Regions from separate parts of the Halalkalibaculum sp. DA384 genome, predicted to be linked through region 2. Evidence: riboswitches for the same ligand, from Rfam matches in the RefSeq annotation. Region 2 holds a riboswitch; each other region holds the start of a gene.
What was found. A riboswitch is a leader RNA that binds a small molecule or an ion and turns the genes downstream of it on or off. The one in region 2 is predicted to bind cobalamin.
Positions count from the first base shown of each region.

Region 1 (4,073 bases), on a different contig from region 2:
GGCGCGGGGCAAATTCGATGACGCTGGTCTCCAGCCCGAGGTCCATGGCCGACTTGGCCGCCTCCAGCCCGAGCAGTCCGCCGCCAATTACCGCCGCCTTGCCGGCGCCCCGGGCATAGTCCGTGATGGCATCCAGATCCTCAAGCGTGCGATACACAAATACGCCCTTCTTGTCGGTACCGTCGATGGGAGGCACAAACGCGCTGGAGCCGGTGGCCAGGATCAGCTTGTCGTAGGAAACCGTGCGCCCTTTCTGGGAGGTTACGGTCTTGGATTTGCGATCCAGATCCACCACGAGCTCTCCGGTAAACAGGGTAATGCCCTGCTCCTCGTACCAGGAGCGCGGGGCCATCTGCAGGTCCTCCTCGTCCGCATCGGCAAAGTAGGAGCTCAGCTGTACGCGGTCGTATGCCGGGCGGGGCTCCTCGCCAAAAATGGTAATCTTAAAATTGGTGCTCGTTTCCTTGTTGATGAGCTTTTCACAAAACTTGTAGCCCACCATCCCATTTCCAACAACGACAATGTGTTCCGGTTCGGGAGATTTAGCTGGTGACATAACGAGTGATTGAGTTTTATGGTCCACACCTGCTGCATGCGCAGAATGTCAAGACGAAATTCTTAATATTTTTAGTTTAAAATTCAATAAAACCTTACTAATTTATGCAAGTATTGAATTTCAGCTCGCATGTTAACATCAATTAATAAAACTTTCAAACTAAAAAATAGAGTTAATTTTCATTTTATATATTTATACTTTAGTCAAAGTGAATAATTTTATTAAATTAAATAGGCAAAATTTCCATAAAGCCGTAATTTTAAATATTTGTACTTTTATTCTGCTACTTTGCTTATGCCATTGACTAAATCCACAGAAACTCAACCTGATATACCGGCCGGGGGTGGCAAGCTCATACTGGTGGGGGCCGGCCCCGGCGATCCCGATCTGATAAGCATCAAGGGGGCTAAAGCCCTGGCCCGGGCCGATGTGGTGCTGTATGACACGCTCTCCCATCCCGATCTACTGGATTATGCACCACCCCGCGCTGAGAAAATTTACGTGGGGAAAAAGGCGGGCTCATCGCAAAACAGCCAGGAGAGCACGAACGATCTTATTGTCCGAAAGGCGAACGAGGGCAAGTGCGTGGTGCGGCTGAAGGGCGGTGACCCGTTCATTTTTGGTCGCGGGCACGAGGAGCTTTGCCATGCGCGGGATCACGACATCCCGGTGGAAATTGTGCCCGGTATTTCCAGCTGTACGTCTGTTGGGGAGCTGCAGGGCATACCGCTAACCAAGCGCGGTGTTAACGAAAGTTTTTGGGTGACCACCGGCGTGACGCGCAACGGTACGGTTTCGAAAGATGTGAAGCTGGCCGCCCGGTCTTCGGCCACCGTCGCCATCCTGATGGGGATGCGGAAGCTCCCCGAAATTACGCAGATTTTTCGCAATCACGGCGGTGCGGATACGCCTGTTGCGGTCATCCAGAAAGGCTCGCTGCCGGGGGAGAAGATCGCCCTGGGCACGGTGGATACGATTGTGGATGAGGTACGCAAAAATGAATTGACAAACCCTGTCTTGATCATAATTGGAGACGTTGTGCGGCTACATCCCGATTTTTGCAATTCACAAAAGAAGTGGCGAGGAAAACAGGATATCGTATTTAGTGCTTTTAACAGCAGCTACAGGGAGATAACAGAATATATGAGAGTAGGAATCTCTGCCCTAAACTTCTAACCTGCATTTCACCGAAATAGGGCTCATGCGCAAGACGCTGGTGGAAATTGCCCGCCAACCTATCAATAAACGTACTCGCCGGCAAAGTTCAGCAACAATAGCTTCGCAGGTTGAACACGTTTCATCTTCCGGATGATTCTACAGGAATATACAGTTTACCGTAATTTAGAGATAGTCTATCCCCAGGAGCTCAATAAGAAAGCCGAATTGTTAACAACTCGACTTTTTTGTGGAAAAGTATTCGTTGACAATGAGAGCGGCAGCTCTTTTCTTGAATACAGGTTTGAAGGTGCCCCGATTCTGTCGGGGTGAAAAGGGAATCCAGTGAAATGCTGGAGCTGTACCCGCAACTGTAATCCGGAATATTCTTTGATTTAACCACTGTCTCAGCCCCAAACGAGGCGGGAAGGTTCGAAGAAATTGTCGGTAAGTCAGGAGACCTGCCTTTAAATCAGTAAACGAGGCCTTCGGGAGTTAAGGCGTTGTTGAAAGGCAGGTATGGAATACCCGACTGTTTTTACTGATCTCACCAGCTCCGTGAACTCCTGCCCTTCAACGTTTTGCATCCCACCTCAGAATTGCAAGCTAAAACGAATTGCTATGATTACCCACAATCTTGGATACCCGCGGATAGGTATCAACAGAGACCTGAAGAAAGTAATAGAACCGTATTGGAAGGGAGAGACCGGCAAAGCCAGACTGAATGAATCAATTTCGATCTTCAAGGTGATGCACTGGACCACCCAGAAAGATGCGGGAATCGACCTGGTACCTTCAAATGATTTTTCGCTCTACGATCAGGTGCTGGATATGGCCCTGTTGGTCGGCGCCATACCAGATCGTGATCTGTATGAGAAAGAAAATGACAAAATTTACAGCTATCCCATCGATACCAGCTTTGCCATGGCGCGAGGATTACAGGATAATACGCAAGTAATTTCCTGCTAAGCAATAGTTCTATCATGAAAACCAGGAATTCAAAAATCACAAGTATGAATAATAAACTGATTGGGCGTACGTCTGTACGCGAAAATATCAAACTGAGCGAGGATCCCTCGTATCCCATCTTTAAAGAGTTGTACGAAAAACAGAAAAAGGTGGTCTGGTTTCCCGAAGAGCTGAACATCCAGCAGGATGCCCTCGACTATCACACGCTGACCCACGATGAAAAAGAGCTTTTTGATACGGCTGTGGGCTATTTCTGCTCGTCGGAGCTGCTGGTGCAAAACGTGCTGGTCAATTCCTTTTTCCCTTTGCTCACCGATCCACACGCAAAGATGAGCTTCAGCACCCAGCTGTTTATGGAGAATATCCACAGCGACTTCTTTGAGATTGTACTGCAGTCCTTCGGACTGGACCGCGAGAAGATGTACGATGTGGCCTTCGACGATCCGATATTGCGGAAAAAGCAAAATCTTATTGTCGATGAGATCGATAAAATAAGTCACGGAAAAATTAATCCCGAAACACTCGAGGGACAAAAAAAGGTACTTCGGGCCATTCTGCTAAATAACATCATCTTAGAAGGGATTTTCTTTTACTCCTCATTCGCCCATTTCTTTGCGCTCAAGGATATGGCCAAGATGAAAAACGTGGTTTCCGGGGTGGAACTGGTACTGATCGATGAATCGCTGCACCTGCAAAACGGCATCGAAGCTATCCTGATTATGCTGGAAGAAAATCCGGAAATTGTGAAGGATACCGAGTACGTGCAGGATATCCGGAATGTCATCCTGGAGGGAACCTCCCTGGAAATTGAGTATGTCAAACATCGATTTGGCGACCGGACGATCCTGGGCATTTCATCCGGAGAGATGGAGCGGTACCTGAAATATATCACTGACCGGCGATTGCAGGAGCTCGGCTTTCGGCAGGAGTTTCATATTAATGAAAATCCACTGCGATTCCTGCAGAAAGAAGACGTAAAAAAGCTGATCAACTTTTTCGAAGTCTCATCTACCGAATACACTAATTACTAAAACATTCAACTATGAAACGTACAGTCATAAAGCGCGACGGCACGGAACAGCCTTTCCGCACCCAAAAAATAATCAACGCGATATTCGAAATCATCCAGAGACTAAAAGTCGAGGATGATTATGAGCTCGTCTTCAAAATCATGAAAGAGCTTGACCTGAAAGTCCCCGAGCGGGTCACCACCGAAGAGCTCGACCGGCTGGTGCTCAAGGCCATCGAGCAGCTCATCCCCAAGCACCCGGTCTACGATACGCTGGCCACGCGCCAGCTGCTGAAGATCATCAACAAGGATATTGACCGCCGGCTGGATGGATTCAAAGAGTACTTGGAACAGGCCTTTGACCAAAGCCTGCTGGATGAACGG
Region 1 is NZ_JBINJE010000017.1:22,182-26,254, reverse strand. Features, by position in the region: gene nirB (nitrite reductase large subunit NirB) at 1-556, opposite strand, end outside; gene cobA (uroporphyrinogen-III C-methyltransferase) at 851-1,732, shown strand; cobalamin riboswitch at 2,003-2,195, shown strand; gene ACG2E4_RS10980 (hypothetical protein) at 2,333-2,680, shown strand; gene ACG2E4_RS10975 (ribonucleotide-diphosphate reductase subunit beta) at 2,725-3,711, shown strand; gene ACG2E4_RS10970 (ribonucleoside-diphosphate reductase subunit alpha) at 3,723-4,073, shown strand, end outside.
Region 1: linked by a shared signal. The riboswitch ahead of ACG2E4_RS10980 (hypothetical protein) and the one ahead of ACG2E4_RS01550 (TonB-dependent receptor plug domain-containing protein) in region 2 are both predicted to bind cobalamin.

Region 2 (4,073 bases):
GTCGATGGCAATGGGAATAAGCAGGGCAAAACCAAGAAAAAAAACAAAAGAACCCAGGATACCCAGTACCGTCAGAATATCAATATTGGGCCGGTTAAGGCTGCGACTTATTTGTGACCGGGAATTCGCCATTATTGAAAAAGCGTAGTGATTTTTTCGACAGCCTCGGGCAGACAGAAAACGATTACCCGATCGTTGGCTTTGATTTGCGACTGGCCGGTCGCTATCTCCACGCTCCCGTTGTGCTGAATTCCCCCGATTACGCAGCCTTTTGGGAAGTTTATCTGTTGTATCGGCTTTTTGACAACCTTTGACTTGGGGGCTGCCTGGAGCTCAATAACTTCTGCCTTGATCCCCTGCAGGGCGGTAACGGAAATAACGCGACCCCGCCGAACATAACGATGGATTTCATTGGAAGCGGCAGATTTTTTGTTGATGGCCGCATCCAGCCCGATGGTTTGGCTCAGGGGGATATAGTCGGATTTCGAAACCAGCGCTACGGTTTTTTTAACATCCATGTGTTTGGCCATAAGGCAGGAGATAATATTGGACTCCTCATCATCGGTGACGGAGATAAAAGCGTCGGTGTCGGAGATACCCTCGGTAGCCAGCAGGTCGGGATCGGTCGGGTTACCGTTGAGCACCAGCACATCCTTCAGGTCCTGTGCCAGCTGCACGGCCGTGTCGTAATCCGGTTCAATGAGCTTGATCGTCCAGCTTTTTTCCTGGTCGCAGAGCAGCCGGGCCACCATCTCACCCACCGGCGTTCCCCCGGCAATCATAATAGTACTAATTTCGGTCTCAATTTTGCCGGTTGTTTTTACTACCTCGGGGATAGACTCCGTCTGAGCCAGTACAAAAACCTGGTCAAGAGCCTGCAGGCGGACTGTTCCGCTCGGGATAATGGTAAGGCCCCGACGGGCAATTGCGACTACCCGGAAGGTGATATCAGGGAACATCCGGGCGTATTCACTGACTGTTTTTCCCACAAGCTGGGAGTTTTTTTCCAGCCGTAGCCCGATAATCTGCATCTTGTTGTCGGCGAGATTGATCACATCGGTGGCGGTAGAGCGTTTGATGAGCTGGACAATCTCCTGGGCGGCGCTAAGTTCAGGATGAATCATCACATCGATTCCCAGATCGGTGGGCTTCAGCGGGGAGTTGGGCCGGGACAGTTCGTCATTGCGGATCCGGGCAATTACCATGTTGGTGCCAAGGCGTTTGCTGAGCATGGAGGCGATCATGTTCACCTCGTCGATACTGGTCACCGCAATGGTAATATCCGCATCCTTGACGCCGGCATCGACAAGATCTTTGGCAGAGGTGGCGTTCCCCTCGTGGCAAAGCACATCGAGGTTTTCGGTCACCTTGTCCAGGGCGTCCTTGTTACGATCGAGAACAATGACATCATGCTTCTCCTTGGAGAGCAAGCTTGCAAGGTCATACCCGATTTCCCCGGCACCGATGATTACAATCTTCAAAAGAGGATAAGTTGGTCAGCGTTGATTCAGATTCAGATAATGATGATCTGTACTTCATCCATTACCATGGGTTCAAAACATGAATCAAGTATAAAGAATTTTCGGCTGTAACTAAATATTGGATATAGATTAGGAATATCAGCGCAGGATGTGATGAATAGATGGCTGTTCATGCAGTTGTCAGATTTCATCTAAATGTTACCGCTATATCGCGCTAGCCTGCTTTTCTCACCAGGAGATTGGTTCGTGTGCAAGGCGATTTCCAACTTCAACGCAGCAGGCGGGACTATTTCGTAGCCTGCTACACACTGTGAGATTTATCCCAGCCTTAGAATTAAGGTAACTTGCTTCCTGTCAAGGCATTACACGAATTCAGACTTTAAGAAATGCAGGCTAGAAATAGAGGTCCCTGAATTGCCCGGCAGTCGCCTTTCTGTATCGTTCAGAACATCAGCTGCAGCTCTTTAAATCCATTCATTTTTAAAAGATATAGCTTTTCAAGTGTTCGCTTGATGTAGTCGGTAGCTGCATCCTTTTAGGTAGAATGGTATCAACATTTCTTTTGATTTATACGATGGAGCCTGTATCTTTTGCGAGTGTATTGGTTCCCTGCTTCCGTTTTGCGAAGTGGGATTAAAAGGGAATCCGGTGTTTCCCCATGTCAACTGGTGGAAGAGTCCGGAGCATTCCCCGATGCTGTAATTCCCAGCCCTGCTTGCAGGGTTTAGGATCATTCGTTGATAACCACTGTCCGTTTTTTTTGCAAAAGGGAAAACGGGCGGGAAGGGGCGAATGATCGGGATAAGCCAGAAGACCTGCCAGTGCATCTGCATTCGTAGCTTTCGGGAGAAAAGCGAAGAATAAATATTCGGTGCGCTATACCGGTATTTATGCCCTTCTGGACTTCCCAAAGGTGCGAATGATGTATTTAATCATCATTTGTAACCTAAATATAGTTTAATCATGCAATTCTCATTTCAACGCAACGCAGGGCTTGCGGTCCTGTTGTTCCTGTTCGCGGTACCTTTTTCAGTTTTTTCCCAAATCGATACCACCGGGACTTATCAGCTGGATGAAATTATTATCAGCGCCAACCGGTGGGCGGAATCTCCCCAGGGCGTGGGCCGTAATGTGACAGTCATCACCAGCCGGGAGCTCCGCAACGCAAACGTTTACAGCGTGGGAGAGCTGCTGGCGGAGCAGCAAAGCATGCACCTGGTGGGCATCGGCCAAACACCGGGTTCCCTGCAAAATGTGTTCCTGCGCAATGCCAACAGCAGCCACTCGGTGGTTATGATTGACGGCGTGCGTATCAGCGACCCCTCAACCGCTTCCAACAGTATCGATCTGTCCGAGCTTTCGCTGGCCCGCGTGCAGCGGATTGAGATCGTCCGCGGTTCTCACAGCACCTTGTATGGCTCGGCGGCCATCGGCGGGGTTATCAATATCATTACCCGCGGGCAGGAGTCGCCCGGCGTTAGTGGAAATATCAGCACGCGTCACGGCACTTTTGGAAGCAAAACCTACTCCACCGGCAATCAGCTGGACCTGAACTATTCGTCCCGGGGTGGGTTTTATGCGGATTTTGGCATTGCCCAGGGACTCACCAACGGGCTGGACGCGACGATCGACACCGTCCAGAATCCGCCGGACTTTAATCCCCGGGATCGAGACGATTTTAATAAGCTGGACCTGTCTGGAAAGCTGGGGTACAGGACTGAGACCTACGGGGTGTTTGCCTCCTACCGGCGTGCGGATCAGACCAGCGACATTGACCAGGGCGCCTTCAGCGATGCCCGCGACGCCCAGACCGATTTTCAGCGTGATTTTTACACCTATGGCGGCTCACTGGAGCTTTCGAACAATATTGAACTGCAGTACAATGGGGCCTATTCGGACTTGGCCCGCGATGTGGTCAACGATTCTTCCATAACAGATGAGGCCGGAAATTACGACGGCAGCTATACCGAGACCAATGCAGAGGGTACGCTCTGGGAAAACGAGCTGACCGCCGGTTTTCAGACCAGTGGCGTCTCGGGGATCGTGGGAATCGGCAATACCCAGCAGACCATGAGCACGCGAAATTATACCTACCTGAGTTCTTTTAACTTTGAATCTGAAACCGACCTGGATTCTCTCGATCTGAAAGAGACAGTTAACCACGTGTTTGTTCACACAGAATTAGGCGGTAAATTGATCGGTGAGGTCCTGGAGCCGTTTAGCCTGGGACTGGGCAGCCGGTTGGTGAACCACAACGAGTTTGGCAGTCATTTTACATTTGAGATCAATCCCAAGGTGCAGCTTTCGCCCTCTGCGCTGGTGTATGGTGCGCTAACCTCCGGGTTTAATGCCCCGTCGCTCTATCAGCTGTACTCCCCGGCCACCTCGACCGGCTATGTTACCAATCGTGGCAACAACACACTGGAGCCGGAGACCTCCATCTCGTACGAACTGGGATGGAAGCAGACGATCAGTTCGGCCGTGCAGATCAACCTGTCGCTGTTTCGCACCAACGTAGATAATGTGATTGAATACGTTTATTTGTGGAATGGGGATAAGGCCGTTGAGAATCTCGGCTCGATGGACTACCGG
Region 2 is NZ_JBINJE010000002.1:33,426-37,498, reverse strand. Features, by position in the region: gene ACG2E4_RS01560 (TrkH family potassium uptake protein) at 1-132, opposite strand, end outside; gene trkA (Trk system potassium transporter TrkA) at 132-1,481, opposite strand; cobalamin riboswitch at 2,067-2,319, shown strand; gene ACG2E4_RS01550 (TonB-dependent receptor plug domain-containing protein) at 2,445-4,073, shown strand, end outside.

Region 3 (4,073 bases), on a different contig from region 2:
TTCCACTGCCGGAATGAAGCGGGATGAGCGGAAAAGGTTCGGCCAGGCCTCCTGGCTTTGGCGGACCATTTTGTCATCGCGATCAGAACGGGTTAGCTGATCGAATGCGGCTGCAGCTTCGGCATTAAGTATAAAGCTGAGTGAAGATACAGGCAGCCGGGGCAGGGTTATGGATGTTAAATTAACCCCGAGCTTCCTTAGGGATTCCAGCGTAAGGCTATCTTGGCTCTGACTGGCATAATTTCGGTCGAACGAGGACTCCACGTAGCCAATAGTCAATTTGTCGAGGTCCAACTCCTGGTCATAATTAAAAGGCAGGTCCACTACGGTCTGGTCATCGCCGCCGGGACCGTGAATCGCATGGAATACAATGGCCGCGTCTTCTGCGCTGCGGGTTATCGGCCCCACCTTGTCCATGCTCCAGCTGAGAGCCATCGCTCCGTGCCGGCTAACCCGGCCATAGGTGGGTCTGAGGCCCGTTGTGCCTGTTCGGGTAGAGGGAGAGACGATGGAGCCCCAGGTTTCGGTACCGAGCGCAAAGGGTACCAATCCCGCTGCAGTTGTCGCTGCGGAGCCAGCAGATGACCCACTGGATCCCTGCCTGAGATTCCAGGGATTGCGGGTCATCCCCCCGAACCACACGTCGCCATAGGCCAGCGCACCAAGCGTGGTTTTGGCTACGAGCACCGCACCGGCTTCATCCAGTTTTTTCACAACAGTGGCTGTCTCACTGATTTGCTGATTTTTATAGGGTTCGGCGCCCCAGGTGGTTTTGTATCCATTAACAGCAAAAAGATCTTTTAAACCGTACGGAATACCGTGCAGTGGACCGCGATAATGCCCGTCTTCCAGCTCCTGATCCAGTTGCCGCGCCTGCCGGAGCGCACGTTCCTCCGTTAATGTGACGACAGCCTCCAGGGTATCGCCGTATCTCTTGAGGCGATCAAGAAAGAACCGTGTCAGTTCAGAGGGGGATATCTTCCGGTTTTTGATGAGTGAAGAAAGTTCTGCAACGGTATAAAAGGCGAGTTCTGAACTGTCGGAAGGCAGCGAGATCTCCGGTGGTATATCCCATTCAACAGGACGTTGTTCGTGGTCAAATGTTTTTCCTCTGGGGATCGGGTTAAAATCAAGCGCCGGAGGAACTTCATTTGCAATTTCCCAGTCGCGGATGGTTTGATAGTTCTTTCTGAGTCCTTCAAGCTGAGAGATCATCGAATCTTTTTCCGAGCTGGTAAATGTCAGGCCGATCAGTTCTCCTGCATGGGTTATCGTCTCGTTTGTAATAGGGCGTTGATACAGCGAATGGGCGGTGAACGCGAGAAGAAATCCCAGGGAGACACCGGTAAACAAGTAGATAAGACGTTGTTCCATAAATAAAGCCGTAGTGAAAATTTGTTGTAAAAGAGGGCCTTGAAAACCAGGAGTGTTGGTCAAGATCAACCCCTGAGGGGATTCGAAACCGCAGTTTATATCTCATAAATGAGGATTTCGAATTCGCGAAATTGACGATATTGGCCAATACAACAGTTTTGCATAGATCTCTAAAATACGATTGTAGGAACAAAATGAAACCAGATATTGACCTGCTGCAGCTTTTTTAAAAGGTCGCAAAATCCCCGGCTCGTCGTTGGTCAGGGAGTTGCACTCCCGCTTGACAGGACGCCCCGATCCCGATAAAACAGAAGGTTTTGCCCTCTCCCTGAAAATCAAAAAGCCAAATGATTAGGTTAAAAGTTGGAATACCTGTATAATTAGCACGCTAATGCTAACATACTGATTCAGTGTCGGTCACCCGTCCACTGGCGGGTGTGAAAAGGGAATCCGGTGACCAACCATAATTGGGCTGGAAGTCCGGAGCAGTCCCCGCTGCTGTGAATTCCGTTGATGATGTTACAGGCACATATCCACTGTCCCCGCACGCTGGGATGGGAAGGAGGCCTGGATCGGGATAAGCCAGAAGACCTGCCAACGCTGATGAAGGAAAAGCTTTCGGGAGAAAAGCTGTACCTATGATTGATTATACATATCTGCCACCGCACCTGGTTGGTATTATCTGCCTGCTTTTTTGGGGCAGTTGTAAAAAAAGTGATGCGGATTATACACCTGAAACAGCCCCTCAGCCTGCTGTAACCACCGTTGCCCATCCACCTGCTGAGAAGGTGGAAATCAATTTTGCACGGGGATTTGACATACATTATCGTGAAGGCTACAAACGCCTCGAAATACTGAACCCATACCAGGATCAGGCTGATACCCTGCATTACGTGCTGATACCCCGTGGGGCGAGCCTGCCCGAATTTGAAGGAGACGCCCAGGTTATCGAGATACCGATTCGCAGTATGATAGCCACATCAACCACCCACATCGCTCTAACAGATATGCTCGGGGCCAATTCCATAATTGAAGGCGTAAGTCAGCCGGATTACGTATTCAACAGAGAAATCCGCAGGGGCCTGCAGCAGGGAGATATCAAGGGCTACCCGGGGGGCGAACTTAACAAAGAGCAGGCACTTGCACAGAATCCCGACCTGGTTATGATTTCCGGAGGGCAGGCGTCGCAGTATGACAATTTCCGGGTACTGCTGGATTCCGGCATTAACGTGTTGGTAAATTCGGAGTGGTTGGAAAATACTCCGCTTGGAAAGGCTGAATGGGTGAAAATGATGGCGGCCCTGCTTGACAAGGAGGCCCTGGCCAATCGCCGTTTTGAAAAGGTGAAAAGAAGGTACCGGGAGCTCAAGACGAAGGTTGAAGATGTTTCTGAGAAGCCGCTGGTGATTAATAACATGCCCTATAAAGGGGCTTGGTTCGTATCGGGTGGAGATAGTTTTTTCGCCCGGTTTCTCCGTGATGCCGGCGCCGATTATCCCTGGTTCAACAAGGCCTCAACAGGGGGATTGAGAATGGATTTTGAAGTGGTGTATGAAGCGGGACTGCGCGCGGATATCTGGCTTAATCCGGGAAATGCAAGGACAAAAGAGGATATCCTGGCCGATGACAGCCGTTTCAGGGAGTTCAAATCGTTTGCTAACGGCCGTATATTTAACAACAACCGGCGGATGAGTAAAACCGGAGGGAATGATTTTTGGGAATCGGGGGTGGTGCGTCCCCACATAGTACTGGCCGATCTGATTAAGATTATGCATCCATCCCTGCTGCCGGATCATCAACTGTATTATTATCAAAAAATTGAGTAATGCAGGAAATACGCAAACATACGGAGTCGATACCTCAAAGCACGACAAACCGATGGTATTTTGCAGGACTTTCCGGGGGCGTGGTGCTGCTCTTTCTCGTCAACCTGGCACTGGGCTCGGTGGATATCCCGGTTGACGAGATTATCGTTATCTTGCTGGGAGAGGGAGCAACGCATGAATCGTGGACCAAGATTGTATTGAACATTCGCCTGCCCCGAGCATTGACAGCGATTTTTGCTGGCAGTGCACTCTCAATCGGCGGTCTTTTGATGCAGACGCTGTTCAGAAATCCGCTGGCGGGACCTTCAGTGCTGGGAATAACGGCGGGAGCCAGCCTGGGAGTGGCTATTGTGATGCTGGCCACAGGCACCATCACCAGTATCTTTGCAATACAACAGCTCAGCAGTGTTGGCAGCTGGATAATCGCGGCTGCCGCAAGTGTGGGTTCTTTTGCCGTCCTGCTTCTCATACTGGCTATTTCAGTGCGTATTCGTGACAACGTAACCCTGCTGATTATCGGCCTCATGATCGCCAATATTACTATTGCACTGGTCAGCATCTGGCAATATTTCAGCGAGCCGGAGCAGATACAGGATTACCTCATATGGACCTTCGGCAGTCTTGGTGGCGTTACGATGAGCCAGATATCCATCCTTTTTGTCATTATTACCATTGGAACCGGCATCGCTTTTCTGCTTTCAAAATCCCTTAATGGACTGCTGTTGGGGGAAAACTATGCCCGGAGCATGGGTATTGCCGTCCAGCAATCCCGAATATGGATCATCATCAGTACCAGCTTGCTGGCAGGCAGCATCACCGCATTTTGTGGGCCCATCGGTTTCGTGGGAATTGCCGTGCCCCATTTAACCCGCT
Region 3 is NZ_JBINJE010000006.1:30,375-34,447, forward strand. Features, by position in the region: gene ACG2E4_RS05370 (amidase) at 1-1,374, opposite strand, end outside; cobalamin riboswitch at 1,772-1,988, shown strand; gene ACG2E4_RS05375 (ABC transporter substrate-binding protein) at 2,013-3,200, shown strand; gene ACG2E4_RS05380 (FecCD family ABC transporter permease) at 3,200-4,073, shown strand, end outside.
Region 3: linked by a shared signal. The riboswitch ahead of ACG2E4_RS05375 (ABC transporter substrate-binding protein) and the one ahead of ACG2E4_RS01550 (TonB-dependent receptor plug domain-containing protein) in region 2 are both predicted to bind cobalamin.